Regions from separate parts of the Peribacillus sp. V2I11 genome, predicted to be linked through region 4. Evidence: riboswitches for the same ligand, from Rfam matches in the RefSeq annotation. Region 4 holds a riboswitch; each other region holds the start of a gene.
The links. Region 4 has a riboswitch for thiamine pyrophosphate ahead of tenA (thiaminase II). Riboswitches for the same ligand answer to the same signal wherever they lie in the genome.

Region 1: another riboswitch for thiamine pyrophosphate. It lies ahead of QFZ73_RS18515 (ABC transporter substrate-binding protein); the one in region 4 lies ahead of tenA (thiaminase II).
Region 2: another riboswitch for thiamine pyrophosphate. It lies ahead of tenA (thiaminase II); the one in region 4 lies ahead of tenA (thiaminase II).
Region 3: another riboswitch for thiamine pyrophosphate. It lies ahead of thiC (phosphomethylpyrimidine synthase ThiC); the one in region 4 lies ahead of tenA (thiaminase II).

What each region holds. Positions count from the first base shown of each region.
Region 1 covers NZ_JAUSYW010000001.1:3,786,693-3,794,715, forward strand. Annotated here, with positions in the region: gene rarD (EamA family transporter RarD) at 1-628, shown strand, start outside; gene QFZ73_RS18510 (protein-glutamine gamma-glutamyltransferase) at 720-1,547, opposite strand; TPP riboswitch at 1,850-1,959, shown strand; gene QFZ73_RS18515 (ABC transporter substrate-binding protein) at 2,095-3,099, shown strand; gene QFZ73_RS18520 (thiamine-binding protein) at 3,111-3,395, shown strand; partial or broken gene QFZ73_RS18525 (ABC transporter permease) at 3,392-4,175, shown strand; gene QFZ73_RS18530 (ABC transporter ATP-binding protein) at 4,159-4,902, shown strand; gene QFZ73_RS18535 (TatD family hydrolase) at 4,924-5,688, shown strand; gene QFZ73_RS18540 (NAD kinase) at 5,723-6,523, opposite strand; partial or broken gene QFZ73_RS18545 (4-hydroxythreonine-4-phosphate dehydrogenase PdxA) at 6,766-7,139, shown strand; gene sppA (signal peptide peptidase SppA) at 7,447-8,023, shown strand, end outside.
Region 2 covers NZ_JAUSYW010000001.1:897,855-905,877, reverse strand. Annotated here, with positions in the region: gene QFZ73_RS04360 (aldehyde dehydrogenase family protein) at 1-760, opposite strand, end outside; gene QFZ73_RS04355 (MFS transporter) at 1,031-2,236, shown strand; gene thiE (thiamine phosphate synthase) at 2,277-2,909, opposite strand; gene thiM (hydroxyethylthiazole kinase) at 2,890-3,705, opposite strand; gene thiD (bifunctional hydroxymethylpyrimidine kinase/phosphomethylpyrimidine kinase) at 3,702-4,508, opposite strand; gene thiW (energy coupling factor transporter S component ThiW) at 4,477-4,998, opposite strand; gene tenA (thiaminase II) at 5,014-5,703, opposite strand; TPP riboswitch at 5,793-5,898, opposite strand; SAM riboswitch class I at 6,057-6,161, shown strand; gene QFZ73_RS04325 (Fur-regulated basic protein FbpA) at 6,338-6,526, shown strand; gene QFZ73_RS04320 (aspartyl-phosphate phosphatase Spo0E family protein) at 6,778-6,972, shown strand; gene QFZ73_RS04315 (GNAT family N-acetyltransferase) at 7,042-7,548, opposite strand; gene QFZ73_RS04310 (GDSL-type esterase/lipase family protein) at 7,767-8,023, shown strand, end outside.
Region 3 covers NZ_JAUSYW010000001.1:1,447,225-1,455,247, reverse strand. Annotated here, with positions in the region: gene QFZ73_RS07025 (FecCD family ABC transporter permease) at 1-567, opposite strand, end outside; gene QFZ73_RS07020 (hypothetical protein) at 986-1,438, shown strand; gene QFZ73_RS07015 (histidine phosphatase family protein) at 1,673-2,206, shown strand; gene QFZ73_RS07010 (HAD family hydrolase) at 2,346-3,134, shown strand; TPP riboswitch at 3,250-3,364, shown strand; gene thiC (phosphomethylpyrimidine synthase ThiC) at 3,496-5,277, shown strand; gene QFZ73_RS07000 (hypothetical protein) at 5,300-5,470, shown strand; partial or broken gene QFZ73_RS06995 (DUF3231 family protein) at 5,562-6,069, opposite strand; gene QFZ73_RS06990 (hypothetical protein) at 6,153-6,296, opposite strand; gene QFZ73_RS06985 (spore coat protein) at 6,477-7,106, shown strand; gene QFZ73_RS06980 (carboxymuconolactone decarboxylase family protein) at 7,213-7,578, opposite strand; gene QFZ73_RS06975 (cytochrome c oxidase assembly protein) at 7,690-8,023, opposite strand, start outside.
Region 4 covers NZ_JAUSYW010000001.1:5,423,968-5,431,990, forward strand. Annotated here, with positions in the region: gene QFZ73_RS26420 (thiazole synthase) at 1-389, opposite strand, end outside; gene thiS (sulfur carrier protein ThiS) at 391-594, opposite strand; gene thiO (glycine oxidase ThiO) at 609-1,733, opposite strand; gene QFZ73_RS26435 (thiamine phosphate synthase) at 1,735-2,346, opposite strand; gene QFZ73_RS26440 (energy-coupling factor transporter transmembrane component T family protein) at 2,387-3,163, opposite strand; gene QFZ73_RS26445 (ABC transporter ATP-binding protein) at 3,180-4,640, opposite strand; gene QFZ73_RS26450 (ECF transporter S component) at 4,653-5,237, opposite strand; gene tenA (thiaminase II) at 5,252-5,935, opposite strand; TPP riboswitch at 6,073-6,201, opposite strand; gene QFZ73_RS26460 (SDR family NAD(P)-dependent oxidoreductase) at 6,341-7,087, opposite strand; gene QFZ73_RS26465 (AMP-binding protein) at 7,137-8,023, opposite strand, start outside.

The sequences.
Region 1 (8,023 bases), 1.6 Mb from region 4:
ACGGATCCTCGACACGAGCCTTGGATATTATATCAATCCGCTAGTCAGTGTACTATTGGGAGTGATAGTCTTAAAAGAAAAATTGAGCGGGGCCCAAATCATTTCATTCCTGCTTGCAGGAACCGGAGTCTTGATCCTTGGCATTCATTTCGGCACGATTCCGTGGATCTCTCTTGTTTTGGCCATGACCTTTGGATTATACGGTCTGGCAAAAAAAATGATCAAGGCCGAGTCGGCGATCGGGCTGACGCTCGAAACGATGATGGTAACGCCTCTGGCCCTGGGTTACCTGATATACTTGATGAACCGATCGGAAATGCAATTCTTTACAGAGGGAAGCACAAGCTTGCTATTGGTGGGCGGCGGGATTGTCACGGCGTTGCCGCTTTTATATTTTGCAAAAGGGGCGGAGAAGATCCCGTTATCGATGCTTGGCATTTTTCAGTATATCGCTCCGACCTTATCTTTATTGATCGGGGTATTCGTCTATCATGAAAGTTTTACCAAAGCACATCTTTTAGCCTTTTTGTTCATATGGTCAGCCTTGGCTGTTTATACACTATCCATAACGAAATGGGGTCAGGCAAGTGCCCGCAGGTTCAAAGGCAAAGGGAATATTGGTGCGTGAATAATAAAAAGATGCTTGGGAGATCCTCCCAAGCATTTTTTTATTCCGGTATTTAATAAAACGGTTTTACGGCATAGGGGAAATGCCAGGGTCATGAAAGGTAAATCTTCGGTCCTATTTCAGAAACAATACAATTGGAAAGGCTGACAGGACTGTGATCGGGCTTTGCACGGGGGATATTTATTTGGAATTGTCTATAGAAGGAACTATCCAGGAAAATGATATGATCTGTCAGGAATGCCGATATGGTGGCGTTCGGCATTCTATTGCTATTTAATTCATCGATGATTCCCTGTGAACTGGTAATCCCGATTCCATGGCCATAAAAGAGGTTTCTCCCTAATAATATGGCATTTTCACCTTGCCATTCAGGAGTTGCCTCGTCGTGATCAGGGTTTTTGAAGTAAACGCAATCACCTGGTAAATAATCCCTTCCTTGATGAATAATGAGAGCCATATTCTGTGGAGGGCGAAAGTCATATAAAAATAGGTCTGAAAAAAGATGGTCGAAATTCCTAGGGCCGATCAAATCCAAAATGGCCTTTAAAAAAGTGACGACTATCGCTGTCCCGCATTCGAAAGCATAAAGCCTTCCATTTATGAAAATGTCAACGAGTGCTGCATGAGGGAGAATCCCTGGCTGAAGTGTAAAGGTGCCACCCTTGGAAAGGCGCCAATATTGATTATTGCATTCCGATTCCTCAAGTGTGGAAAATTCTGCATCACTTTTGTCCAACGCAAAAGCTGCCTCAATGACTCGGTTCCTCAGTTGTATCTCGAAATTGAAATCTCCAAAGTTCCGGTATTCAAAAACGTTAGAATCTTCCGCCAGCAATTGAAGAATTTCAAGCGATTTAGTAGATGCTATACCTGGTTGGATTTGACTGACATCTAACCATTTGTGATTAATCTTTATCATGATCATATCCACCTTTTGCTTATGAAATTAAGGGTTTATAAAACCAGTAAACAGAAATGTCTACAGGTAATGCTCATTATATGAATACCAGCAAAGAAATGACTATTTGGAACGTGTCAGCCAAGAATGATTGGAAATGAAAAGCGGCAGAATTATTTTGCTTTCAATGATTTTTCGTTCAAAAGATGTTTTGCTAGATATCCTAAAGTGCAAGGAATACCTTTCCAATTAGTGAGAAGAAGCAAATTAGTATTCCTTTTTCCCTATGAATTGATATAATGAGAGAGAAATGTTCATATGTGCGAGAAATGTAGGGGGGCCAGTACTGCTGGCTGAGATTGCATCCTTTAGATGCTGACTCTTTGAACCTGATCTGGATGATGCCAGCGGAGGGAACATATTATTACTGACTTTCTGTTTTGTATGTTAACGTCCGAATTCATCTTCGGGCGTTTTTTGCTTTTTTATCCAGTATTTGAATAGAACCTGGAGTCCCCATTATGGTTCCGGCATATGGATCTTATATGATGTGTAGGAGGATAAAAACTTGAATAAATTCTTACCACTGTTAACTTCATTGTTCCTTTTGGCTGGATGCGGTGCAGGCGGAACTAATGAAAAAGAAGAAGCATCCAAAAATGAAGGAAATGAAGAATTAAAAAAGGTATCGGTCGTGCTCGATTGGACACCGAATACAAACCATACAGGATTGTATGTAGCCAAGGAAAAAGGTTATTTTAAAGAACAAGGTCTTGATGTGGAAATTATCATGCCGGGTGAAGCTGGAGCTGATAAGCTTGTCGCTTCAGGGAAATCTGAATTTGGCGTGAGTTACCAGGAGGGCATTACGCAGGCCCGCGTGCAAGGCGTGCCAATTGTTTCGGTAGCTGCCGTCATCCAGCATAATACCTCTGGATTCGCTTCCCCTGAGGCAAAGAACATTAAAACTCCAAAGGATTTTGAAGGGAAAACGTATGGTGGCTGGGGGTCTCCAGTTGAAAAGGCCATTATAGATTCACTCATGAAAAAAGAGAATGCGGATGTAAATAAAGTGGACATAGTCAATACAGGAGACACGGATTTTTTCACTTCGGTTAAAAGGGATATAGATTTTGCCTGGATTTATTATGGATGGACAGGCATTGAGGCCGAGTTGCGAAATGAAAAGCTTAATATGGTTTACTTAACCGAATACTCTGATAAGCTTGATTACTATACGCCTGTTTTGACAACAAATGAAAAGATGATAAAAGAGGATCCCGAGACTGTTAAAGCATTCGTTCATGCAGCATCGAAAGGGTACCAGTTTGCGATTAAGAATCCTGATGATGCAGCAGACATGTTAATTAAGTCTGCACCGGATCTTGATGCAAAACTAGTGAAGAAAAGCCAGGAGTGGCTTGCAGCCAAGTATCAGGATGATGCTCCGCGATGGGGTGAACAAAAGCTTGAAATCTGGAAGGATTACAGTGATTGGATGACTGAAAATAAGCTTCTTGAAGGTGATTTCGATCCTGAAAAGGCATTTACCAATGAATTTTTACCAAAATAGGAGGAAATACAATGGCCAATTCATTAATTAGTATCCAAATTATTCCTAAAGGGGAAAATGTCATCCCCATGGTGGATGAAGCAATCAAGATCATTGAAGAATCAGGTGTCAAGTATGAGGTTCACCCGCTTGAAACGACAATGGAGGGTGAGCTTTCCGAACTTTTTGCCGTGATAGAAAAAATGAATGTAAGAATGATTGAAATTGGATCACCGAATGTCATTTCCCAAGTGAAAATATTATATCAGCCAAGCGGGATTACGATGGATACGTTAACGGAGAAATATCGGGCATGATCGGAAGGGGAATTTGGAAGAAGGGGGCTCCCTTCTTTCTTTTATTATTGTTGCTGATAGTATGGGAGTCAGTGACAGTCTTATTGAAAGTTGAAGAATGGCTGCTTCCCGCTCCATCGGCCATTTTCATTGAAGGAATGGAGTCGTACCGCAATCTTTACGGACAACTTATATCCACTACCGGGCTTGCGTTGTCGGGTTTTTTTTATTGGAAGCTGCATCGGCTTATTAATCGCGGCAATCCTACACCTATTTCCAGGTGTGAAGGACGCGGTTTATCCTCTGCTCATACTATCACAAAATATACCTATCATAGTTTTGGCGCCGCTTTTGGTGATCTGGTTTGGCTTTGGCATGCTGCCTAAGTTAATAGTGATTTCGCTTGTATGTTTTTTTCCGGTAGCGGTTGCATCATTGGACGGTTTTCGCCAGACACCATACGAACTTAAGCATTATTTCAAGATGATGGGAGCGGGAAAAAACCAGTTATTTTGGAAGCTGGAACTTCCTCACTCGATCCCGCTCATTTTCTCCGGCCTGAAAATTTCGGCCACCTATAGTGTAATGGGTGCGGTTATTTCGGAATGGCTTGGGGCAAAATCGGGGATTGGTGTTTATATGACCCTCGCTTCCTCTGCGTTCAGGACAGATCGGGTGTTTGTTGCCATTTTCATCATTATGGGAATGAGTCTGATCTTTTTTGGAATCATCACCTTCCTGGAGAAATACTTAGTTTCTTGGAAGAGAAAGGAGGGCGAAAAGGATGAAACTGGAAATTGATGACGTCTCTTATTCTTTCGATGGTAAACAGAATATATTGGAGAATATGAATTTCCATGTGGATGATGGGGAATTTGTCACGATCCTTGGGCCATCGGGCAGCGGTAAAAGTACATTGTTCCACTTAATTGGCGGCATTTTGAAGCCGGAACATGGCATCATTTCATTGGATGGTAAAAAGATAAATGGCTTAAAGGGCCATATCAGCTATATGCCCCAGCAGCCTTCCCTTTTACCTTGGAGATCGGTATTGGAAAATGTTTTACTTGGAAGTGAACTTGCTGGGATCAGAGATAAAGAAAAGGCAAAAGCCCTTTTGATGAAAGCTGGATTAGAAGAGTACGAGAAAGCATATCCGCATGAATTATCCGGAGGCATGAAGCAAAGGGCAGCATTCATTCGGAGTATCTTAAGTCCACAGGACTTGATGTGCCTGGACGAACCCTTTTCTGCCTTGGATGAACTGACAAGATTGCAAATGCAAAAATGGCTGTTGTCGGTTTGGGAAGAAAATCGGAGGTCGGTGCTTTTTGTTACTCATAGCATAGATGAAGCGGTTTTCCTATCAGATAGAATTTATGTGTTATCAGCAAAACCGGCTGCTGTCATCAAAGAAGTGGAAGTTCCATTTCCAAGGCCAAGAAGAGAAGAACAGCTTCTCAGTGATGAATTTTTTCATATGAAGAGAGAATTATATACAGCACTAAAGCCAACTTTTTCTACTTAAGGGAGGCGATTAAACTTGAGAATGATCGACAGCCATATCCATTTGGATCGGTATGATGAAAGTAAACGGAAGCAGATCCTGACAGACATGGAAAAGGTTCATATGGAATCCTTGCTGACTGTTTCCATGAATTTGGCTTCTTCGATTAACAATTATCAGCTTTCACTCAAGGATTCACGAATTAAGCCTGCCTTTGGCTTTCATCCAGAGCAGTCCCTTCCGAGTGATGAAGTAGTGAACGAATTATTGAACTGGATGCGGGAACATCATCAAGATATGGTTGCCGTAGGTGAAGTTGGGCTGCCCTATTACTTAAGGCAGGAAAATCCCGATATTGATAACTCAGCGTATATAGTGATACTGGAGAGGTTCCTGGCCCTAGCCAAAGAGGTTGAAAAGCCGGTTATCCTTCATGCCGTCCATGACGATGCACCTATCGTTTGCGACCTTTTGGATAAGCATCAAATCACAAAGGCACACTTTCATTGGTTTAAAGGCGATATCCGGACAGTCGAAAGAATGGCCGAAAAGGGCTACAGCATTTCGATTACACCTGATGTTTGTTATGAAAGGGAAATACAGGAATTAGTTTCGGCATACCCACTTAAGCTGATGATGATTGAAACGGATGGCCCATGGCCGTTTGAAGGGGTTTTCAATGGGAAATGGACCCATCCCGGCATGATGCATGACAGTGTGCGTCAAATTGCTTCGATTAAAGGAATGCCGATTGAGGATGTCTATGAAATCCTTTATCAAAATACGAAAGATTTTTATCAAATATAAAGGTACCGGTTATCATCCCGGTACCTTTAGTTCGTTATAGAAAGGTCCTTTTAACCTTTTCCCAAAAGGAATTGTCTCTTAGCTTAACGGTCTTGATGACTTTACCGCTTAACCGTACCTTTACCTTTTCGACATGATTGATGCTTAAGGCTTCATTGTCCATTCCGATGATCGGATAGCTTGGTCCGTTTTGTTCAAGGTGGACGGTCAACGTCTTATCACCGCTTAGGATGAATGAGGAACCTAAGGTCCGATAGGTATTATTATTGATGGAAGCAAGCTCGCTCACTTGAAAGCAAGGGAGAAGGGGATCGACAACGGCCCCATTGACCGATTTATTATAGGCGGTGCTTCCTGTCGGAGTCGCAATGATGATTCCGTCCCCGCGAAAAGTTTCAAAATGGAGTTCATCAATGAAAATATCCATGATGAACGTTTTGGTGATGGAAGAACGGATACTGAGTTCATTAAGGGCATAAAAGGAGGGCTGATCGTCCAATTGGATATCGATGGTTGGATATTTACGCACCTCTATTTGCTCTCTTGTCATGGCATCGATCATTTTATCACTGTCTTCCAAGTGGAAATCGCAATACATATTCAAGTTACCTGTGGTGGAAATGCCCGCATATAAACAGTCATCCCTGAACCCGGTTTTACGGGCTGCCTGCAGGAATGTGCCGTCATCACCGATGCTTACGATGATGTTTGCTTTTGTGAAATCCTGGATGACTTCATACGAATGTTGCTTCGCCAAGTCTGACAAGTATTCAACCTTGCTAAGCAGCTCTGCATTCGGTGCATGGAAAAAATAAATATTCCTTCGAGTGTTCATCATGTTCCCCCCTAGTATGTATGGTGATGAAAGGGCTTTCTTTTCTTTTTGAGAAGGGAAAGCCGCCAATACTAAATGCAGCTGCACATTTCTTACACTTTTACATGACATAGTTTATCATGGAATGACGCACTTTTGTTATTCGTTTGAGGAAGCAGTATCGAAAACTCCACTGCAGAAAAAGCGGATATTGAACGCTGACAAAGGCGGACTTCCAAAACCCAAGCATTGCTGTTTATGGTATAAACCCTCATGCAGGGGAAAATGGCTTATTTGGAAATGGTGAAGAAGAAGAGAAATTATTGCCTGGAATAGAAAGGGCACGGGTGAGGGAATCAATGTAAGCGGGCCGCTTCCTGCAGATACATTGTTCTTCAGGGCTGGCCGTGGAGATTTTGATATTGTCATTGCCTGTTATCATGATCAGGGACATACCCCAATCAAGGTTATGGGAATTGAGGCTGGGGTCAATATTACAGTAGGGCTCACAGGCGGCATTGTCCGAACTTCCGTAGATCATGGCGCAGCCTTTGATATCGCTGGGAAGAACATCGCTGATGAAAAAAGTATGCTTGCGGCCATTCAGTCAGCAATTGAATTAGCTCCAAAGCAATGAAAATAGAAGCTGCCGGGATGAATCCAGGCAGCTTTTTGGTTTGGCTGATTTTCCGTTTAAGGCATTTACTGCTCAGGCTAAGAATAACTTGGAGAAAAATGAAATATTTATTTCCATGTATATCATGATCCCTCCTTGTATCAATGGAGATGAAATATAAATGGAGATTGTGCAAAATGCACCAATGCATTTCCAATTAGAGGATTATTTGCTACAATTTTATATATCTTAGTTTATCATGGAATGAAACATTTTCGTCATTAGTTCGTATGGTAAGAAGGATACATATATTTAAGGGGGAAAACAGATGAATGGAAAGCGTTGGGCGGCACTTGGAATTGCAGCCGTTTTATTTTTTGTTTCTATTGCTGTAGGGGCAGCTACGACTCTATTTACAGCGGACACGGAAAATATCATTGATGAATTATTTGCTTCCGAAAGTGCATTTTACGAGGAAGTCATAGAAGGCGATGATATCTCTAATGTTATTGCCGTATTTGATGTAGAGGGCACGATTCAAGATACAGGAGAAGCCTCATTACTTAGTTCAGCAACATATAATCACCGTGCCTTCATGGATAAGCTGAAGATGGCAGAGGAAAATGACGATATCAAAGGAATCATCCTTCGGGTGAATTCTCCAGGCGGCGGTGTCGTCGAAAGTGCAGAAATCTATGATAAGATCCTTGATATCAAGAAAGTGAAAAAACCTGTCTATGTATCAATGGGGTCCATGGCGGCTTCAGGCGGATATTATATTTCTGCACCAGCCGATAAGATATACGCCAGCCCAGAAACGATGACGGGTTCGCTTGGCGTCATCATGCATGGGTATAATTACGAGAAGCTGGCCAAGAAGTATGGTGTTGAGTTCGAAACCATCA
Region 2 (8,023 bases), 4.5 Mb from region 4:
GCATGATCAATTTTCCAACTTCGGTCGAACCGGTAAATGCAATTTTATTTACTTGCGGATGGTCGACAAGTGCTTGTCCGGCGGTTTCACCAAAACCGGGAACGATATTGACGACTCCATCAGGAAAACCGGCTTCAGCCAATAAATCAGCCAGGTAAAGAGCGGAAAGCGGCGTTTGCTCAGCAGGCTTTAATATGACCGTACAACCTGTAGCAAGTGCCGCTCCCAGTTTCCACATCGCCATGAGAAGCGGAAAGTTCCATGGGATGATTTGGCCGACAACACCAACAGCCTCGTGTTTGGTGTAGTTAAAGTAATTTCCGCTTACCGGAATGGTCTGTCCAACAATCTTGGTGGACCAGCCAGCAAAATATCTCATATGTTCTATGGCTAAAGGAATGTCGGCATTAGTAGTTTCACTGATTGGTTTACCATTATCCAACGTTTCCAATTGAGCAAGTTCCGTTTTATTTTCTTCCATTAAATCGGCAAGTTTATACATAAGCCTACTGCGTGCAGCTGCGCTCATTCTTGACCAAGGCCCCTCATCGAATGCTTTGCGTGCAGCTTTGACGGCTAAGTCGATATCTTCTTTATCAGCTTCATAAACATCGGCAAGTTTTTGTCCTGTAGCAGGATTAGGAGTGGAGAAGGTTTTTTTTGAAGCACTTTCTACAAACTGACCATTAATATAGAGCTTTTTTGGTCCTGTTAAAAATTTTTGCAGCTTTCCACTTACTTCTAACGTTAGATTTGTCATAATTACCCTCCTGAATTAAATGATTATCTTGGGCAAAACATGATGACTTATTGTTAACGCTATGATTTATGCCAATTTTTATGATAAATGAAAAAAAGGGAATATTCAATCTATATCATTCGACAGAATAACCAAGATTTCTTCATCATTTTAAAAATGAGGTATTTTTTGTCATGACATGTGTAATTACTATAGCGAAAATGAAAGTTAATAGTTAAAATGAATAAGGATAAAATAACAAGAAGGTCTAAAGTTCTTCAGGAGGAATATATGGGAAAAAATGCGAAAATGATATCGCAGCGTAAGTTACTTGGTGTTGCGGGTCTTGGATGGATGTTCGATGCACTTGATGTCGGTATGCTTTCTTTCATCATTGTTGCATTAAAACAGGAATGGAACTTAACCAGTGAGCAGGTTGGCTGGATTGGGAGCATAAACTCAATAGGAATGGCTGTTGGAGCCGTTTTCTTTGGTGCGATGGCCGACAGGGTAGGACGAAAGAATGTCTTTATCATTACATTATTATTGTTTTCAATTGCAAGTGGCCTGTCTGCAGCAGTCAGTACACTCAGCTTGTTCTTGATACTGCGATTTTTGATTGGAATGGGACTTGGAGGAGAACTTCCGGTTGCATCGACATTGGTCTCTGAAAGTGTTGAAGCGAGTAAAAGGGGAAGGGTCGTCGTCCTTCTTGAAAGTTTTTGGGCGGTTGGCTGGATTTTGGCAGCACTCATATCCTATTTCATCATTCCGGCTTATGGATGGCGGGTTGCATTGTTATTGAGCGCAGTTCCAGCTTTATATGCGCTGTATCTGCGCTTGAAACTGCCGGATTCACCGAAGTATACGGAACTTGAAAAGAAGCAGAGACCATCTGTATTAAGCAATATGAAAAGTGTCTGGAAAAAGGAATACTCCCGTCAGACCCTTGTATTGTGGATTCTATGGTTTTGCGTGGTCTTTTCTTATTATGGGATGTTTTTATGGCTGCCAAGTGTGATGGTCCTAAAAGGCTTCAGCATGATTCAAAGCTTTGAATATGTTTTGATCATGACGCTTGCGCAGCTTCCGGGCTATTTTTCAGCTGCATGGCTGATAGAGAAGATGGGACGTAAATTCGTTTTGATCACATACTTAATTGGAACGGCCGTCAGTGCCTTTTTCTTTGGCTCGGCAGAGGGGTTAGCACTGCTGATAGTTTCCGGGATGTTCCTATCTTTCTTCAACCTAGGGGCATGGGGTGCACTTTATGCGTATACACCTGAGCAGTATCCAACTGCAGTCCGTGGTACAGGTGCTGGGTTAGCTGCAGGGATCGGGAGGATTGGCGGTGTCCTGGGACCGTTGCTTGTAGGGTATTTAGTTGCCGCAGACACCCCGATTTCATCGATTTTCACCCTATTTACAATTGCTATTCTAGTGGGGGCAGTTGCCGTAGCTTTTGGGAAGGAAACAAAGAATACCGTTTTGAAATAAACAAAAGGAAGGGGACTGTATTCAGTCCCCTTCCTTTTGTTTATTTAAAGTCTTTTATTATTTTTAAAAGGGATTCGGAGGCAGTCTTCGGACTATCTGCATTCATGATGGCCGATACGACTGCGGTACCGGATAGCCCGCTATTAGAAAGAGCGGAAATGTTATCGGCAGTGATACCCCCGATGGCTACGGCGGGAATTGATACGCTTCGGCAAATTTCCTCCAGATCCCCAATTGCCATATGAGTTGCATCTTGTTTGGTCTTGGTAGGGAAAACGGAACCGACTCCGATATAGTCTGCTCCATTTCGTTCGGCTTCAAGAGCTTCTTCAAGAGTGGAGACAGATACACCGATAATCATATCTTCAGGAACCATTTGTTTGACGACGGGCAGTGGAAGGTCATCTTGCCCAATATGAATTCCGTCCGCTGCAACCGCAAGTGCTATATCCACCCGGTCATTGATGATAAGGGGAATGGACAGCTCGTTCAATAACTGTTTTAATGCAGAAGCTTTTTTATAAAAGGAGAGTGAGGAATTATTTTTCTCTCTAAGTTGTACGATCGAGACTCCTCCTGAAACAGATTCTACAATGATTTTGGTCAATTTTTCCAATGCTATGGACTCTTCCGTAACTAAATACAGGCTTAAATCAATTTGGGACTTCTTCATTTATTTTCACCTCATGCATCCAGATTTCCTTATCCATTCTTGATATTGCATCGATTAATCGCACACGAAACGTTCCTGTTCCTTCATCTTTTTGAAGGTTTGCAGCAGCTAGTTCCCCTGAAATGCTCATGGTTGAGATACCGGCAATTGCCGCAGAATAGAAATCGTCAGTGACTCCGGAAAAAGTACCGATAAGAGCAGTGGACATGCAACCGGTACCTGTAACATTAGTTAATAGGTGGTTCCCATTGTCGATGATGGACGTATGTTTTCCATCGCTGACCGCATCCTTAGCTCCGCTGACCACGACGATACTATTCAATTTATTTGCCGCTCGTGCAGCCAGCTCTGCATTGCTAATCGCAGATTCCCCCGAATCCACCCCGCGTGTAACGGTATCCCCACCCATCAATGAAAGGATCTCACTCGCATTTCCGCGAATGATTTGGAAAGTAACCTTACTTAGGAGATCTTTGACCTGCTCTGTACGATAGGAGGTGGCACCAACTCCCACCGGGTCCAAAATGACCGGGATATCCAGGGCATTTGCCTTCTTACCGGCAATCTTCATTGCTTCCAAGGCTTTATCATCGATCGTACCGAAATTCAGTACCAATGCATCTGCTAATTTGACCATATCCGCCACTTCTCTTGGGCTCGATGTCATTACTGGTGAACCACCGATGGCAAGGGTGGCATTTGCACAGTCGTTGACTGTAACAAAGTTGGTGATTTGGTGAACGAGTGGTTTTCTTTCTTTTACTTTCACGAATAAATCGGCTGCAGAAACCTTCATTTTAAGTCACTCCGTTCTTTTTTTGAAAATGCATGAAAATGATGGACAGGTCCATGACCTTTACCAATTGAAAAGCTATTTCGTATCGCTTCAGAAATATAGGTCTTGGCCTGTTCGATCGATACCTGCAATGGCAGTCCATTTGCCAGGTTTGATGTAATGGCGGATGATAGGGTACAGCCCGTACCATGAGTGTTTTTTGTATGAATACGCTCTCCCTTGATCCATTGGAAGTCAGTCCCGTCATAAAAAAGATCATTTGGATTTCCTGTTGCATGGCCTCCTTTAAGTAAAACGGCTTTGGGACCCATTTCTTGTATCGAAATGCATGCCCTGTAGAAATCTTGTTCCGTCCGAATCGACAAGCCAGTAAGTACTTCCGCTTCCGGTACATTTGGGGTTACAAGTGTTGCTAGCGGAAGCAAATCCATTTTTAAGGCAGAGACAGCTTTTTCGTCGAGCAAATGGTGGCCGCTTTTGGAAATCATGACAGGGTCAAGGATAACGATGGCAGGCATGAAGGTTTTAAGGGACGCAGCGACAGTTTCCACTATTTCTTTTGATCCAAGCATGCCTATTTTTACTGCATCGACCGGAATATCTTCAAAGATAGCAGCAATTTGATCTGATATGATAGCTGTTTCAATTGGCTGTACTGAACGGACTTCCATTGTATTTTGTGCGGTTACGGCTGTGATGGCAGACATCCCAAAGACCCCATGTGCAGAAAATGTTTTTAAATCCGCTTGTATTCCAGCACCGCCCCCTGAATCAGAGCCTGCGATGGTTAATGCTGTTTTCATAAAAAAACCCCTTCATATAATTATTTTTTAGAAGTATTTTAAGTAATATGAAAGCTAAAATCGCACCTGCGAATGAACTGAGCATAAAAGCCGGTAAAAAACCAAAAAGAGCAGCTTTTTCTCCCAATAGGAGGATGGCAAGTGGATAACAGGCTAGGGAACCGAGAATGCCGGTCCCAATCACTTCCCCAAAACAAGCGAATTTTAAGCTTTGTGTTTTTCGATAAAGGATGGCAGCTAAAAGTGCCCCGATCATGCTGCCGGGAAAGGCGAAAATTGAACCGGTACCAGACATGTTTCTAATGATGGAAACTAAAAAAGCTTGTGTCACAGCATAAGCAGGCCCCAATAGGACGGCCGTCAGGACATTTGCCAAATGCTGAATAGGAAAGACCTTTGCAAATCCTGTTGGGATGAAAATAAATGAACTGGTCAGCGTCGTTATAGCCGTGATCATGGCAGTCAACGTCAGTTTCTTGATAGGATTCATCATCATGTCAACATCCTACAGCGGCCAATCCTGCTCATTTTGAACCATATCCCAGAATAAATATTCATATCGGGAAGTAACCAAAAAGTGCTTTTCTAATCTAAGAAGCTCCTTTTCTGGCATGCCTTCCGTCAACTCTTCCAACAAAGCGATCAGCCACTTGTGTGCTTCCCCGAATTCAGGAGATGAATAGGACCTTATCCAATCTGCATAGCGATTGTTTTCCAACGCTGCTCCATTTTGTTCTTTTAATAGCAAACCGATTTCATAATAATCCCAAGCGCAGGGCAGGAGACAGGCGATCAAATCTGCCAAGGTCCCATGCTGAGCTGCATTTAGCATGTAACCTGTATAGGCTAGAGTGGTTGGAGTGGGCTCTGTATCTTCCAATTCCTTGGAACTGATTCCGAATTCGGAAGCATAATGCCGATGAATATCCATTTCCACTTGAAGGGTTTCATTTAAAATACTTGCAAACTTTGCCATGGTTTCGATGTCATGAGCTTTGATGACACCTAAAGCAAAGAGCTTGGAATAATCCATGAGATAGATATAGTCCTGCTTCAGGTAATAGGCAAATTTCTCTTCAGGAAGCGTGCCGTTTCCAATTGCCTGGACAAAGGGATGAGAATGGTTCCTTTTCCAAATCTCTTTTGCCCGCGCATGTAGTCTATCACTGAATGTTTCTAATTTAATATTCTCCATTGTTCATCCTCCTTTAGAATGGATCCCCTTGTTAATAAAAAACCCCGTTCCTGAATACGGAACGGGGTAGATGGATATAGCCTGTAAATGGACGATATCATCCACTTCCCTCCGCCGGTATAAGCCGGTTCAGGTTCAAAGGGTCCGGAACTAATTCCATCTCAGTCTTAAAAAAAAACTCCCCTAGTGGTGTGAATTGTATGTAATTACTGACATCATATCAGAAAGACAAGAAAATGCAACCGGTAATTGAAAGAGAGATCACTTTGTGTCCAGGAAAAAAGGGAGAACCAGGTAATTGACTTTTGATGATTATTAAGATAAAATCATGTCTACATCATTTATATATCGAATTCTTATCCAGAGAGGTGGAGGGACTTGGCCCAAAGAAACCTCGGCAGCGGACCCGTTATGGGAACTGTGCTAAATCCAACAAGCATATGCTTGGGAGATAAGAAGAGCCGTACGGACACTGTCAGCCTCTTCTTGAATTAGAAGGGGCTTTTATTTTTGGGAAATAACGTTTAGTGACATAATAGAAAAGGTATATATAATTTGGTGAAAATCAAACAAGTTGATAAAGTTTAGCTAACTAGAAGCTGGCTCAAGGATGACTAGGAAAGGAGCCATTTACATGGCAGAATTATTTAAGAGGATTGAACAGAGGAAGGCAATGCTTATTGAAGAGTTATTGGCCAATGGAGTATACAAAACCTCTGATGAAAGGCACCTTTATGATGCCCCATTAAAAGTACTTGAAGATGAATATAAAATTGTTATAAATAGACATAATAACGAGTCACCTTCTGAATGGATGACATAGTAAGCGATGGACTATATTTTGGGTTCTTGTATTAGGGATATGATGTAAGCATTCGCAGTCTACACTAGTGGGTGCTTTTTTTGCGTTTAATAGAAAGTGACACAAAATATACATAATATAAGAATAAATAGGTGTTTTGTCACATTTACCCTATAAAATAACACATTTAATTTCTGGAAAATAGTTGATTTTAACTAGTAGTTTCATTATGATGAAAGTGTAAAAATATTGAATAAATGGGGGGTGCTATAATGCTTTGCCGCAAGGTAACTATAGAAAAAGTAGAAGAGAAGAGACAAGAGATGCTCAAATTGGCCGCGATTTACGGCTTAACAAGTCTGCTGACTGTTCAAGCCAGTCAAGAATTGGATACGCTATTAAATGCGTTAACAAGTAAAAGAGATTCTGAATATTTTTCCCTCCAGAAAGCATATAGGTATTTTTAAATTAGTCAATTTGACCTCGATTAATCTAAAAAAAGCTACTGCTCAAGGCAATAGCTCTAAAGAATTATTTTAAATATCGACACGTTTACCAAGAATGATCAAATCCCGCTCAATGCCATCCAGCTCGGCAACCTGGGGTAAATGAGCCCATTCTTCAAACCCGAATTTGGAAAAAAGCTTAAGGCTTGGTGTATTGTGGGCGAAAATGAAACCCAATAGAGTCTTAACACCTAATTTTGGACTCATTTCAATTGCCTTTTGAATCGAAATTTGTCCGATTCCTTTTCCCCGGAAATAATCATCAATATAAATGCTGATTTCGGCAGTGGAATTATATGCCGGTCGGCCATAGAAGGATTGAAAGCTCATCCATCCTGCAGTATTCCCTTCTATAGTAATGATATATAGCGGTCGGCTTTCCGAATGATGTTCCTCAAACCATTTAACCCTCGATTGGACGGATACAGGTTCCGTATCTGCCGTGACCATTCTTGAAGCAATTGTCGAATTATATATTTCAACAATTCTGGGTAGATCAGATAGTTCTGCCACTCTAAACTCTATGTGCTCTTCCATGATTTAAACTCCTAACTATCATTTATTCAATCACGAGAATGAAGGGTTATCCCGTTTTTTGTTAAGGGACGGTGAATGACACCCAATCCATTGAAAGTTTTATATTATCATACACTCCTTACTCTTTATCTGACAATTCTTTTTTGTATGTTAAGACTGCGGATTTTTTGGGTATGTAAGATTAAATACTTCTAGTAAAAAGACAAGAGGGGAACTAAATGAAAAAATTGGCAGGGTTATTGATTGCTGTACTAGTTATATGTTTTGCTGCATATGAATTTCAGGCCTCGGAGTCGGAAGATGTGCAAAGGGTGATGGCTTTTGGAGATTCGTTAACCTATGGAAAAGGGGATAAGGACGGTGAAGGATATATAGAAGGCCTGGAGGATGAATTGAATAATCCGGAATCGGAACAAAAAGTGAGTTTTTGGAATTACGGAATAAAAGGCCAGGAAACGGATGGGGTGATGAAACA
Region 3 (8,023 bases), 4.0 Mb from region 4:
CACTTTCAAATGACTCCACTTTATCCCTGCAACACCTCCGGCATACCAGAATGCTAAATCCTGACTCAAATCATAATAAATAGCCACTCCTGAGCTTAGTGAATGCAAGAGCGCTGCTATCACGGCACCTGAGATTGTTAGCCTTATAGGTGTTAATCCTCCCGGGACGGATGAGCCAATTATAAAAATGCATAATGTACTCAATACAGCTCCAATAAATGAAAAAATCATCAAAAGAGAATATGGAATGTTTGGAAAGAAAGCAAAACTAAGAGCTACCACAAACATGGAGCCTGCGTTAATTCCAAGTATCCCTGCATCAGCTAAGGGATTGTGGGTTACTCCTTGCATTAATGCACCTGCAACTGCAAAAGCTGCTCCGACCAATGCTGCTCCAATAACCCGTGGAAGCCGTAGTTCGTGGATAATCTGTTGCTGAGTCAATGCAGGATTATAATTAAAAACCGCTGACCACACCGTATTGAAGGTAACCTCTTTTGCCCCAAATGTTACAGCCAAAAACAGGGACACAACCAATCCAAAAATCACCAGGATGAATAAACACATTAGCAGAAAAACATTTGAACGATTTTTACGTTCCTTTAGAGAGAGAGTATGGAACATTTGTTAGGTCATCCTTTACTTTTCAATGAATGAAATTGATAATCATTATCACGATGAGTATAACTTTACTCTTTGTTGAAATCAAACTATTTTTCAATATATTAAAATATTGAATGATTGATATGTGTTTCCATAGCGCTTCTAAAGGCAGTAGAATCGTGGAAGAATTGTAGATTTGGAGAATATCATTAGTACAAAAATAAGCGGATGAAACATTCAAAATCTATTAATATGATCAAGGGAAAAAAATGAATTGATGTTCAAAAAAGACATGTTGCAAAGTGATCAGGAATAAGGGTTTTTGATAATGAAATGAAGTATTTATATTATATAATGATAGTGACAAAAGGAGGATGTACAGATGGTATATAATTCGGCAGCAGAACTTTGTGAAGGGTTTGGGTTTCCGCCCGTTCACGTTAAAGTGACGATAGAGATCGTCGATAAGAGATTGGGACCTGTAAAGGCGGAAGCGGAGATTGCCATCAAGCCTGTTAAGTCAAAGGAATATCTAGAAGTATTGGTGGAAGAATTGGAGTCGGAGCATATCTTTGCTGATGAAAATGGCAGTATCTATGGCAGCTTCGGCATCGATCAAAGCATCCAGATATATGATGAAGTCCTGACTACCATTCCGTTCGAAGAGTTAATAGGAAATGAAAATTGGAAAGGGACAGTTGAGGAAACCATCACGGTGGATAAGCTAAAGGAACAACTGGGGAAATCCCTCAATGATTATCAATTCAGTGATTTGAGCGGGAAATATAAATTCAGGAAAAGATGTACGATAACAGAACTTCAATTCATAGATTAAACCATGACTGGAGAAGGCGAAATGCTTTCTCTTTTTTCGATGCCATCATAATCAAAGCCTAACAGTGACACAAACCGTAAGATTTTTTAAACATACACAATGTCAAGGAGAGCTCAGTATGGTTTTTACTGGTTTCAACTGGCATTTATTATATAGTTTTACATAGGGTAATATATTGATAAGGCCTTTACAAGAAAAAGAAACGAATATTTCAAAAGATAAAAAGGAGAATATATGAAAATTGGTTTGGTACGGCATTTTAAGGTGACACATGAATTTCCTACTGGGAGATTTGTGACGGCGGATGATATGAAGCAATGGTTTGAGGACTATGATGCAGCGGATATTATTTATGGAACGACTTTATTTGGCGTGGAGGAATGGCAGGAATGTTATTGCAGTCCTATGTCGAGGGCTGTCAAGACAGCGGAACATATCTATCCAGGTACGGTTCATCGGATGGAGGAGCTGCGGGAAATACCTTCTCCCCCTCTTAAAGGAAGGGTAAAACTGCCGTTCATCCTTTGGGCCATCTGGATTCGCAGCTGCTCGGTGTTCAACAAGCAGACAAGGGCGGAAATCAAGATTGCAGAGCGAAGGATCAATAAAGTATTGGATGAAGTCTTTGCAAAGGGGGAAAGGGATGTCCTGATCGTAAGTCATGCCGCCCTCATGGTATATATCAGGAAGGAGCTGATCCGACGGGGGTTCACAGGTCCGAAATTCAAGATTGCCAGTAATGGAAAGCTTTATGTATTTGAAAAATGATGAGGGGGGAATATAGGGTTTCCCACCAGAAAGAGTAAGACATTTTCCGAATAGTTATTCTTTTTTTATCGGTTGTGGTTTATTATTGTAATAGCGTAATTTTTACGAATTCAATAATGGGGAAAGAGGGGTGGACAATTTGCTGAAAGCAGTTTTTTTTGATTTAGATGATACATTACTATGGGATCAGAAAAGTGTAAAAGAGGCTTTTGTGGCCACATGCGAAGTGGCTAAGGAGAAATATGATCTGAATGTCGAAGAGTTTGAAGAAGCGGTGCGAAAGGAAGCGCGCGAGCTTTATTCCTCTTATGATACATATGCATTCACTCAAATGATCGGAATCAACCCATTTGAGGGACTATGGGGGAATTTTCAGGATGATCATGATGAATTCCGGAAGATGGCCGGGATTGCACCGGCTTATCGGAAAGAAGCGTGGACGAGAGGTTTAAAGGCATTAGGGGTCGATGACCCGGAATTTGGGCTTGAACTGGCAGAACGTTTTCCTGCCGAGAGACGCAAAAAGCCATTTATCTATGAAGAATCATTCCGTGTTCTGGATGAATTAAAAGGGAAGTACAAATTGCTATTGCTTACGAACGGATCTCCTGAACTGCAAAATACCAAACTTGAAATTACTCCTGAACTGGTTCCTTATTTCGACCAAATCGTGATTTCAGGCGCATTTGGACGAGGTAAACCAGATGCCTCCATTTTTGAGCATGCTTTGGAAATCATGGAGCTTGATAAGGATGAAGTATTGATGGTCGGCGATAATTTAATGACCGACATCCTTGGAGCATCACGTGTAGGCATAAAGTCGGTCTGGATAAATCGCCATGATAAGGAACGGAATGAAGTGCTTCCAACCTATGAAATCAAGCATTTAGAGGAGCTTTTCCCCATCCTTGAGAGCCTGGGGAGTTAATTGGAGATACTCTCCAAATAACAAATTTTGGAGAGTTGTAAACGGAATATTAGGTCTTTAAAAGTATTTACAGAATGAAAAGGGTGATATATAGTTACCCTGTAATCAATTAAATTATTCAGACTAGGGGTGTCCAATAAAAGTTGGGCTGAGAGGGAAGCGCTAAAGCTTCTTAACCCTCAGGACCTGATCTGGTTCATACCAGCGTGGGGAAGTTAGAATCTACTAAATAATGACATTTCATTTGGTCATTTTTGTAGTCATACTAACGTCAGCCGGGTCTTAAATATGAGATCTGGCTTTTTCGTGCGAAATGGATTGGATTTTGTCCTTTTTAAATAACTTAAAAAGGAGAAATGAAATCATGAGTAATTCAGTAAATGACATGAACGTTTCAATTATGTCCAGTTTTGCCGGGAGTAAAAAAGTGTATGTTGAGGGATCTAGACCTGATATTAAAGTACCTATGCGTGAAATTAAGCTAAGTCCGACTACAGGGGCATTCGGGGAAGAGGATAATCCGCCTTTACGGGTATATGACACAAGCGGTTTTTATACGGATTCAGAATATCCCATTGATATTCATAAAGGTCTTGCCCCGATTAGACGCAGTTGGGTTCTGGAACGGGAAGATGTTGAAGAGTATGAAGGCCGTGAAATAAAGCCCGAAGATAACGGGTATAAAAAAGTGGAAACACAATCCAACGCCGAAGTTTTTCCGGGATTGAAAAGAAAACCATTGCGTGCAGTGAAAGGGCAAAACGTAACCCAGCTCCATTATGCCCGTAAAGGTATCATCACTCCGGAAATGGAGTTCATTTCGATCAGGGAAAATGTGTCCCCTGAGTTCGTTAGAGAAGAGGTAGCTAGCGGGCGTGCGATCATTCCGGCAAATATTAACCATCCTGAAAGTGAGCCCATGATCATCGGACGTAATTTTCATGTGAAAATAAATGCAAATATTGGAAATTCGGCTGTTAGTTCATCGATCGAAGCTGAAGTGGAGAAAATGACTTGGGCTACACGATGGGGTGCAGACAATATAATGGATCTTTCCACCGGAAAGAATATTCACACGACCCGGGAATGGATTATAAGGAATTCACCTGTGCCAGTTGGGACGGTTCCGATATATCAAGCATTGGAAAAAGTGAATGGAGTCGCGGAAGATTTAAATTGGGAAGTTTTCCGGGATACATTAATCGAGCAGGCTGAGCAAGGTGTCGATTACTTCACCATACACGCTGGTGTGCTTTTGCGATACATCCCCATGACAGCAAAGCGAGTTACGGGAATTGTTTCCCGGGGGGGCTCCATCATGGCACAATGGTGCTTGGCCCACCACCAAGAAAGTTTTCTCTACACTCACTTTGAAGAGATTTGTGAAATCATGAAGGCGTATGATGTCTCTTTCTCATTAGGTGACGGCCTCCGTCCTGGATCCATTGCAGATGCAAACGATGAGGCACAATTTGCTGAATTGGAAACACTAGGGGAACTGACGAAGATAGCTTGGAAGCACGATGTTCAAGTCATGGTGGAGGGACCCGGTCACGTACCGATGCATTTGATTAAAGAAAATATGGATAAGCAGCTGGAAGTCTGTCAAGAAGCTCCATTCTATACCTTGGGACCATTGACAACGGATATAGCTCCTGGATACGATCATATCACTTCTGCGATTGGTGCTGCCATGATTGGATGGTTTGGAACTGCCATGCTTTGTTATGTGACACCGAAAGAGCATTTGGGACTTCCGAATAAAGAGGATGTTAGAGTAGGGGTCATTACTTATAAAATTGCGGCCCACGCAGCTGACCTTGCTAAAGGCCATCCGCAAGCAAGAAAACGGGATGATGCACTTTCGAAGGCTAGATTCGAATTTCGTTGGAGAGATCAATTCAATCTTTCCCTCGATCCTGAAAGGGCGGTCGAATATCACGATGAAACACTTCCGGCTGAAGGTGCCAAAACAGCCCATTTCTGTTCAATGTGCGGACCAAAATTCTGCAGTATGAGAATCTCTCAGGACATCCGTGATTTGGCGAAGGAAAAGGGTCTGGGTTTTGAGTCGGTGATCGATGAAGGGCTTAAAGAAAAAGCGAATGAATTTAGGAAAACGGACGGGGAAATCTATCAATAATTCCGACGAGAGGGAGAATTCGATGAATCGGGTAATCCAGATAAAAGTTGAAATGAAACAGTTGGAGACTCAATTGGAACAGCTGAAAAGGGAGCTGAACATTTTTCGGGAGAATTGTAATCATGAATTTGTAAAAAATGATTATAGTCAACAATGCACAAAGTGCTACTTAATCGAAAGTCTGCATTGGTAATGATTCCTTAATCGTCCTTTCATTATCGGAATTAATCCCTTAATCATGTTGGACATATCACAAAGTCAACATGGTTAAGGGAGATTTCATTTTACAAACTTGTTTTATTAACATGAAGAGGAGGAGGGACAAGCCATCCTTTTTCCTTATTCAATCTTAGGAAGTCAGCACCCAATGCCGCTTTTTTTGTATGGAATTGTGCGAACATCTGTGCAATATCTTCGCGGATGCATTGACCCATGATCTGGCTACAAGCAACTAATCCTGCATTAATATCGATTGATACTGAAGCAGAGATTTCAGGATCTTGAAGTCGTGCCCCAACGGGAATATCCTCTAAATTAGCTTTAGGCCTTTCAGGTGGTGATGGAGGCAGTCCTACGCTATTTTCTTTTAATAATAATTCAATTTGGTCATTTTCCTGTTTCCCTTGATTGATCACTTCTACAAGTAATTTATGCAGGTCTTTATCTCCTGTATGATTAAGCATAGTTTGATGACAGGCAATCAAACCTTTTGTTGTTGTCAGAAATGCCCATTCCAAATACCTCTCCGTAATGCATAGGTTCTTCTTTCGGATTTCCGCTTAAGATTCCCATAGCCATCCTCCTTGAATTTCACTAATTTAACGCATAAGTTACCCATTATTAATCCATGTATACATGAAAATGTTAGAGGGATTTTAGCCTTTTATGCCTTGTAGCCATTCTTGATAACATTCATCGCAGAGAATTTCATTCCTATCCGTGTCAGTGACTTGAAACGTTACGACATGGATTTTTTTTTCTTCCGTGTCATCAGTACAATAGAAGCATTTATGTGCCATTAGAAATCCTCCCATTCAATAAAGTGTTTATATTAGTTTAAAACGTCACGGTTTTTTTATACAGAAAACATGATGTAGGCAGCTTATTGGTCTTCTTGGAAGAGTTTAGATTGAATAATCCTGTTGGGTTTTAACATACTAAACTTGTTCGCATTACTGATAAAATGAGGAGGAAATACGATGCAAAACCAATATCAACAAGGTCAAGTACACCAGAACATGCAAACGGGTGCTATTCCCCCACAAATGAATCACGGTGGTCACGAAGTATTCGATGTACATGAAGTGTTATCGGGAACGATTGATACACTAAACACTTATATGCTTTTGCGTCAGCATGTAAAGGATCAGGAATTGCGGGACATTCTGGATCGTCAAAATCAGTTCATCCAAGATGAATATAATATTACATTGGAGTGCTTCCAAACGGGCCAGGATCCTTCTAAACCGACCCAGAGCTACAAAATGAACCAAGGTAACGATTTTATATATGGATTGACACCAACGCAGCCAAAGAAACCTTTGCAATCCGTTTCGGAAATTACGGATGAATGCATTTCAGCCATGATGCTCGGAGCTGTCAAGTCTGCTGCATCCATGAAAGCGATGGCAGCGCTTGAAATAACAAATCCGGTAGTACGCCGTGTATTTGCGGATTCCGTTCCGAACTGCATTGAAATGGCATATGAGATTTCGTTATATCAAAACAAACATCATTACTACCAAGTTCCACAGCTTGCACAGCAGGATATGCAGCAAATGATGAATTCGTATGCACCCGCACAAGGAAATAACAACATCAGACATTAAAAGCACCCATTGAATGACAAGGCTTTTTGGCCATGAATGCTAAATGGATTTCTTTGTCAAGAACATAAAGAAGGGGTAGGACTAAAACTGTCCTATCCCTTCTTTTTTACTGTTTCATCTGATTTATTTCCTGAATGCATTCCTGGACGAGGGTAACAGCCTGACTCATGGTTGCTCCTCCGCCAAATGCCGCGGTCACACCAATGGCTTCAAGAATTTCTTGTTCGGAACAGCCTTGATCAAGACATCCTTTTGTATGATAGATAATACAGTATTCATCTTGTGAATATAAGCTTATTCCTAGTGCGATTAGCTGTTTTTCTTTCTTGGATAATTGACCTTCTTTAAAGCACTCTTCCGTAAACGAATTGAATTTCTCCGCGAGATCAGGCATTTTATGCGTAAAGGCACCGATTCCAGCTTTATAATCACGAAGAGCATTTTCAGTAGAATTGTTAGCTTCAAATTCCATTTTCCATTCAGCTCCATCCAAAATTTTTTCATCAAAAATTAGTATGAGCTAAATGTTGGACGATTAAACAGAAACACAGGAGTTACCGAAGTGATCATGTAACTGTTCCTGCTACAAGGCAAGTGATCCCTTAGGACGGGTGACTTTGAACCATTGATGGCAAAGGATGCAGATAAGTGCAACGTCAATGGCATCACCGGCATAGTACATTAACATTCCGCCATTTTCCGCTTGTTCCTTGGTGACACCGCTTGGCGGATGGGCAAAAATATATTTAGAAAGGATATCATGGCCCGCCAGTGAAATTGTAAATATGATAGCTCTAAACATGAAGTTGAACCTGTGGGGCGCAGGGTCCATATAAATCATCGAGGCAGTGAATAGATAGCCCGCCAAGAACATGTGAAAATGCACTAATGCATGTAGAAGGGCATTATGATGCATC
Region 4 (8,023 bases):
TAGGGTAATACGGTGAATCCCAGTTTCACTAATTCTTCAGCAGCCTTCAATGTTTCAATCGGATCAGGCAGCAGTGTTTTTTGACAGCCAATGACTTCTACCTTAATCATGTCACATAAGCCAGATGCCTTTGCAAGATGGGCTATGCGGACTGCTTCTTTGGCTGTTTTAGCTCCTGCTGTATTGGGAAGGAGCGTGTATTTTTTCAAATCAAGCTTTTCTAAAAAATTGGGCTGACTGGCTTCAAAAATGTTCATTCTCCGGACCGCAAATGTTAATATTTCCGTCTCCGAAACCTCCACTGATTGCTTCTGAACATCGAAGTTTGGATATTTTCCAGTACCTAATAATAATCTTGAAGAAAATTCATAAGAACCAATCTTTAACATATCATCCGCCTCCTACAAAATGTACAATCTCTACCTTGTCTCCATTAGACAAAAGTGTTTCACTTAGACTTTCTTTTGCTAATATTTCATCATTCAATTCAACAATCACTACTTTTTGATGTAAATTAAAGTGTTGCAAAAGCCCTGTAACTGTTGATTCATCAGCAGGAATCTGTATTTTTTCCCCGTTAATAATCAATTCCAATTCATCCACCTCCATTAAGAAAAAAGGGTCTGTATCGAACGATCCAACCGAAAAGCTGACCATTCGGGATTTGTCTTCCGTTCTACAATATCCGCTATAAGTACACCTGTAATCGGAGAAAGCAGGATGCCATTCCTGAAGTGCCCCGTTGCAATGAAAAGTCCTTTGCATGCTGGATGTTCACCAAAGTACGGCAAGCCGTCCCCAGTTTGGGGGCGTATACCTGCCCATGTCTTTTCCAATTCGGTTCCTTTAATCGCCGGAAGCAATTGCGTTGCCTTTTGTATTAACGTAGAAATCCCTTCAAGACTTACCTTTTGATCGAAAGTGTTCGCTTTAACCGTTGCCCCGACAATGATTCTTCCGCCAACTTTGGGCACAAGATAGCATCCATGTGAGAAGATTGTCTTTTCAAGCAAAGGACGATCGGTCAGGACGGAAAAGCACTCTCCCTTTACAGGATAACTGTCGAGTCTAATCCCTGATTTTTCAAGGAGGAAAGTACTCCAAGCCCCACCTGCTACGATGACATTTTCACTTGAAAATCTACCTATGTTCGTAAGCACTCCCGTTACACATCCGTTTTCCATAACTAAATCGGAGACATGAACAAATTCCTTTATATCTACACCAAGGGCAGCTGCAGATTCAGTAAAAGCGAGCGACAGCCTAGTGGCTGAAACTTGTCCATCCTTCGGAATGTACATGGCTCCCTTAATCTCATCCGATAGAAGCGGTTCCGTTTTCCTTATTTCGGCGGTCGATAGCCATTCGGCCTCAAGTCCCGCATCTTGCTGGACTCTGGTCAAGTTCTTTAACTCGGCTACCTGATCATTCGTTAGCGCCACCTTAAACATGCCCTTGTTCACTAATTCGATATCTATTCCACTTATGTCTTTTAATTCTTCCGACAGTGCAGGAAACATCCCCCTGCTTCGGCTTGCCAATGTAAAAAGCGGGTTATCAGCATCTAACTCGGCTTGTGCCCCTAACATCCCGGCTGCAGCACTGGATGCTTTACTGGCAAGTCTATCTTTTTCCAATAAAAGGACCTTTTTACCTCGTTTGGCTAATTGAAAAGCAATGGATCCACCGATTACTCCTCCCCCAACAATGATTGCATCATATATGGAATTCATCTTATGTCTCCTTTCCCAAAGCCTTCGAATATTCTTTAACGGCTCTAATCGGATTTTTAGCTTCAAGCACCCCTGACATGACGGCAATTCCACGTGCCCCCGCATCCAGCACGACTTGGCAATTGAAAGGTGTTATTCCACCTATGGCAATTATTGGTAGATTGATATTTCTTGTGATTGCATGAAGCTCCTCAACTCCCTTAGGAGGAAGGCCGATTTTTGAATCCGTTTCAAAAACATGTCCATAAATCGCGTAATTGGCCCCTTTGCTGAATGCGGCTTTCGCTTCATCCATGGAATGGATCGAACAGCCAACATTCAACCCTGGAATAACTCCTTTTACGACTCCCGCATCTAAACTATGAAAAGCCAATTGAACACCAAATACTTTGTGTACCCAGGCTACATCCACCCTGTCATTAATGATGATCTTAGACAGCGGAATCTTTTTATCATGTAATAGGGTCACTGCTCGATAGAGTTCCGATGCACTCATATGCTTTTCCCTTAGATAAAAGAAATCAACATGTTCCTGAATGTTTGAGGCGATTTCCACAAACTTTTCAATTGGCTGTTTCCCAGTAGAAATAATATGCAATTCATGTGCATTCATACTAAGAACCCCTAACTAGTAAAGTTACAATCTCATAAAATTAAATGGATACTAACGGGAATTGAATCGATAGGTAAAAGCCGGCCAACAGCAGGATGATAAAATACAGAATGAAACCATGGTCCATTTTTGAAAAACCAAATTCATAATAGTATGTTCGATCCCGAGTGTCTGTAAATCGCTTTGCCTCCATCGCAACCGCGATTCGGTGAGCACGTCTGATGCTTCCGGATAACAACGGGATGGAATAGGCTTTCATTTTAAAATATACCGATCTTATCCCTTTTCCCCTTTCGAAACCGCGTACCTTCATCGCGTTTCGTATCGTTTGGAACTCCTCCATCATGATGGGAATCAGCCTTAATGCCGCCATGAAACTATAGGCATATTTCGGTTTAAGCTTAACTTGCTGCATTAACGAATAAAACAAGTTCACTGGTCTAGTCGTTAAGGAAAAAGTTAAACCAAGGGCCGCAAAGAACAAAGCTCGAAAGCCTACAAGTAATCCCCTCATGAAACTTTCCTCCGTAATCGATATTAGGCCCCACTCAAACCAAAGCGTCTCGCCTTGCCCGAATAATATCATTGCGGAAGAGGTGGATATAAAAATGAAACAAAAGGGAATCGACAAAAGTAAGATGCGTTTTATCGAATGCCCGGTAAAAAACAAAAATAAAAGTAATACGCCAATGGTGATATTCATCATATAATTCAGGTCATGAATGAATAACGCCACGATGCATAACACAATCAGTACACCAAGTTTAAGGCTTGGATTAATTCTATGGAGCCATGTTTCTGCATTTGAAACATTCATCTACATGACACTCCTTTTATAGTGATAAAACTTTGTTCTCCAAAAATCCGGCTTGCGCGATGTTCTCATCACTTATTACGTCTCCGTCCTTAACCGTCCAGATCCTTGTTGCAAAGTTTTTTGAAATATGATCGTCATGAGTTACCATGATCACTGTTATTCCGCGCCTTCGATATTCCTCAAACCATTCCAGTAATGCAAAGGTATTTTTCGAATCTTGGCCAAAGGTTGGCTCATCCAGGAGTATGATTTTTTTGTCTATTACGATTGAGGCGGCTACGCTTAAGCGACGCTTTTGACCCATTGATAATTGAAACGGATGTTTATCCCGATGTGCCTCCAGGCGGAACACTTTAAGCAATGAGCGGACTCTCTCATCTATTTCTTGTTGCGGCCTTTTGTCAATTCGCAATGAATAAGCAATCTCTTCATATACAGTATTTGCAACGAACTGAAACTCAGGATTTTGAAAGACAAACGTCATATGATCCGAAATTGGATTTTTCACGCCTTTAATGGGGGTCCCCATTAATTCATACTTACCATTCGTTTTTATGAACTGCATCAGTGCATGCAAAAGAGTACTCTTCCCCGCGCCATTTTCTCCCCTGATTACAATCCATTCCCCTGAATGGACCTTCAGCTCTTCAACCTTGATTTTTTCCTCTTTATTCCGAAAACCTCTAAATCCTTGCACATCCATAAGGGGTAAACCATCTGTAAATTGGAGTTCCCGAATGGGTGCATTCTCATGTATATATTCATCCCAAACACCAGGGAACCAAATTCCATGTTCTTTCATTTCATTTTTATATAGTGAAAGAATGGTGTCTCTTGGACCATCAGCTATGATTTGACCTTCACCGTTAAAAAGAACGATTCGTTCGATGAATTCTAAAACATGGTCAATTTTATGCTCGACGATAATAACCGTTTTGTCTCGTCCGACTTCCTTCAACAAGTCCCAGATTTCTTTTGTCCCTTCCGGATCAAGCATGGCGGTTGGTTCATCTAAAAATAGCACTTCTGGTTCAAGGGCTAATACTGAAGCGATTGCCAGACGCTGTTTCATCCCGCCTGATAATGTTTCTATACTTGTATGGCCTAGGTTCAATCCTACATTACGGATATGATTTTGGATCTTCTCTTCCATTTCTTCTTTAGGGACGGAAAGATTCTCAAGGACGAAGGCAATTTCCTCATCGGCAAATGGCATGCAAAACTGACTATCAGGGTCTTGAAAAACATATCCCCATGATGAAGGGCATTTCAATTCCTCCGCTTTCATCGGGACTTCGAAGGAATTCGGAATCAATCCGCTTAACACTTGCAAAAGAGTGGACTTACCACATCCTGATGGTCCCAACAATAGCACTTTTTCTCCTTTATCAAACGATATGGATAGGTCCTTGAATATCAAAGATTCATCACCGGGAAATTTCATTCTTAACTTCTCAACAGAAACGATTCGTTCCATGGCCCTCAACCTCTACTTTTGATCCAGTTCTGCATAATCTTTACTTGAAACCGGACGAACAAGATTAGTTACTCCTGTTGCTTCCAGTACTTTAACTAAATAATAGGCAGTCACACCTGCAAAGAATATGGAACCCACAAACCTGGCTATCATGAATAACGATAAATTCCAAAGAGAGAGAGCACCTATTTCCCCATAAGCAAAATCCATGATGATTGATGCCAGGCAGGAAGCAATCGCAGCTAAAACGGCTACCGACATATTGAATTTTTTATATTTGAACGCCATGAACACCAGTTCCGCGAACAAACCTTGGACCACCCCATATAACAGTACGGTCAGCCCCCATGGTGAACCTAGAAAGAATTCTCCGGAAGCTGCAGCTATCTCTGCCAAAAGTGCCACACCCGGTTTCCGTAAAATTAAAAAGGCGACGGGGCCAGCTATAAACCACATTCCATAAATAAGTTGATCCAGATGTAATCCTAATGGTTTAACGGAATAATAAATCGAACCCCAAAGGATATAAACGATTCCAAATGCTACCGCAATCACGATCGTGACTAATATATCGGTTAATTTCAATCCTTTTTTCATTGTTTCATTCTCCTTTATACTTCTAGTGTTTCCTTATGCACAGGCCATGTCTCTAAACGATAAGCCATTTCCCAAAATGAGTATTCATATTGGCTGCTAAGGATGAAATGCTCTTTCATTCTCTCCTTATCCTCGTCTGTTACTTTTTCAGCAATCTCATCAAGCCTCGCAATTTGTTCTTCCACCAAAGTGCGGAACCACTCTCCTCCGTAAGCCGCTATCCATTCTTGATAAATCGGCTCTTCGGGTAAGCACCCTTGCAGCTTTTCACCTATTTCATAATACAGCCAGTAACACGGCAAGATAGCTGCAATAACATCCCCTAAATGTCCAGAATAAGCCGCACGGTACATATGGGAAGTATAAGCATAAGCAGTCGGGGCAGGTTTAAAATTTTCCCTTTCTTCTTTTGTGATGCCTAATCTCTCAGAAAAATTCTCATGAAGCTTCAACTCCGCTTCATATGTTCCTTGTGCGTGGCCGGCAAGCCTGCTTGTTGTATGTAAATCTGTAGCTTTGACTGCTCCTAAAGCTTGAACTCTAGCAAAATGAGATAAATAATAGGCATCTTGCATGACATAAAAACGAAAACACTCCAATGGCAAAGTGCCATCTCCTATCCCTGCAACAAACGGGTGATTAAAACTAGCTTCCCAAATGTGATCGACTTCCTGACGAATTTCCTCTGAAAACTTCATGTCCATTACCTCCAAATTGTATTTTTTAAAGGATGATACGGGATAAAAACCTTTTAACACCTCTTTTTTTGCAAACAAAAAACCACTTTCTTTAACGTAAAGAAAGTGGTTGTACTTGAAATAATACAGAAACGTATTGTTCCAGACCCCCACTTCCCTACGCTGGTATAAACCAGATCAGGTTCTAAGGGTCTTAAAGTCATACTTTAATCTCAGCTTCTCCGGTAAAATCAACTTTTACCTATAAAGCACCCCTAGTGGTACAAATTGTATATTAAATTCATTTCATTTGCCTTTATATTAACACGATTAATCCAATTGTCAAACGTATTAGAAAAAGTTTTCATGATTTATGGTTATGGTTACTAACCTTTCAATCTTGCATTACCACCTTACCATGATCGCTTAAACCATTGTTAATCCACCATTTACGGAAAGAGTTTGCCCCGTAATATACCCTGCATCTTCCGAAACGAAATAGGCAACAGCACTGGCAATATCCTCTGGTTGTGCTAGCCGGCGGAATGGAATCGCTTTTTCCAAGGCTCCTGCTATACCTTCATTATAAGAGCCTATTTCTTGAAATAGGGGCGTATCAGCAGGACCTGGCGCAATACAATTGATGTTGAGTTTGTGACGTGCCATTTCTCTTGCTATCGTTTTTGTGAAGGCAATCACCCCTCCCTTAGCAGCCGAATAAACTGCCTCTCCACTTGATCCGACTCTAGCTGCATCGGATGCAATATTTACTACCTTTCCGTAACCGTTTTCAATCATAAGAGGTAAAATTTCCTTGCAAGTATGGATCTGCCCAAGTAAATTAATATCGATAATCCTTTTCCAAGTGCTGGGATTACTTTTTAAAAATGGTTCCACCTTATCCCACCCTGCATTATTAACCAATATATCTATTCTATGAAAATGCTTCACTGATTCTTCAACGGCTTTTTTAACACTTTCTAATTTCGTTACATCACAATGGACCGCTCTGGCTTCAAAACCCGACTTTTCGATTATAGAAACCGTTTCCTCTGCATTTTTAAGATTAATATCAGCCACGATGATGTTAAAATTACGAGAAGCCAATTTTTTTGCAATCTCTCTGCCAATTCCACTTCCGGCACCTGTGATAAATGCCATTCTTTTATTCATCATATTCCCCTCCACTTTCACCATTTAGTCAATATGGATTATAAACTGCTTAAATATTGTCGATTATCTTTTCATTTATCATTTCCCGGAGCCGGAATTTCTGGATTTTCCCGCTAGCCGTTCGAGGAAAGTCATCCATTATCTCAAGAAATTCAGGCCAATATTGTTTGGCCAAACCCTTTTCCGAGAGAAATTCCTGCATGGAATCCATCGTTATCGGGCTCTTCCCCGTTTTCATGCTGATACATGCACAGGCTTTTTCCTGAAGACGGGAATCTGGTACCGCAATAACCTGAGCGCTAGAAATATCCGGGTGTTCATACAATACATTTTCTACATAAGCGACTGGAATATTTTCACCGCCACGTATGATTATGTCTTTGTTTCTTCCAGAAATCCGGATATATCCGTCTTCATCAATGAATCCTCGATCACCGGTAATGAACCATCCGTCATTATACTCTACTAAAGTATCATCGATCCGTTTAAAATAGCCGACAAAAAGAGCCGGACCCCTTACTAATAAAGAGCCTTCTATATTCGGGGCACAGATCTCCCCTTTAAAATCCACTACCTTTAGCTCCATTCCCGGAAACGGAATTCCGTCGGTATTCGTCAGTTTTTCTTCTGGATCTTCAAGTCTCGTCAAGGTTACCAAGCCATCTTCCGTTTGCCCCCATCCTGACAATATCTTGAACGGTACTTTTTTCACGGCTTCCTTTACTAAATGCCTGGGGATCGGGGCACCTAAAGCTACGAAGACTCGTAGCGAATTGAGGTCATACCTTTCTATCCCTTCCATTTGAACCGTATCTTGCAGAAAAGGAGTGGCTCCCGCCGTAAACGTTATCTTTTCCTTCTCAACCCATTCAATAAACTCTCTGGGATTCCAAATGTCTTGATAGACTCCCGTACCTCCAATATGTGTAGGAAGCC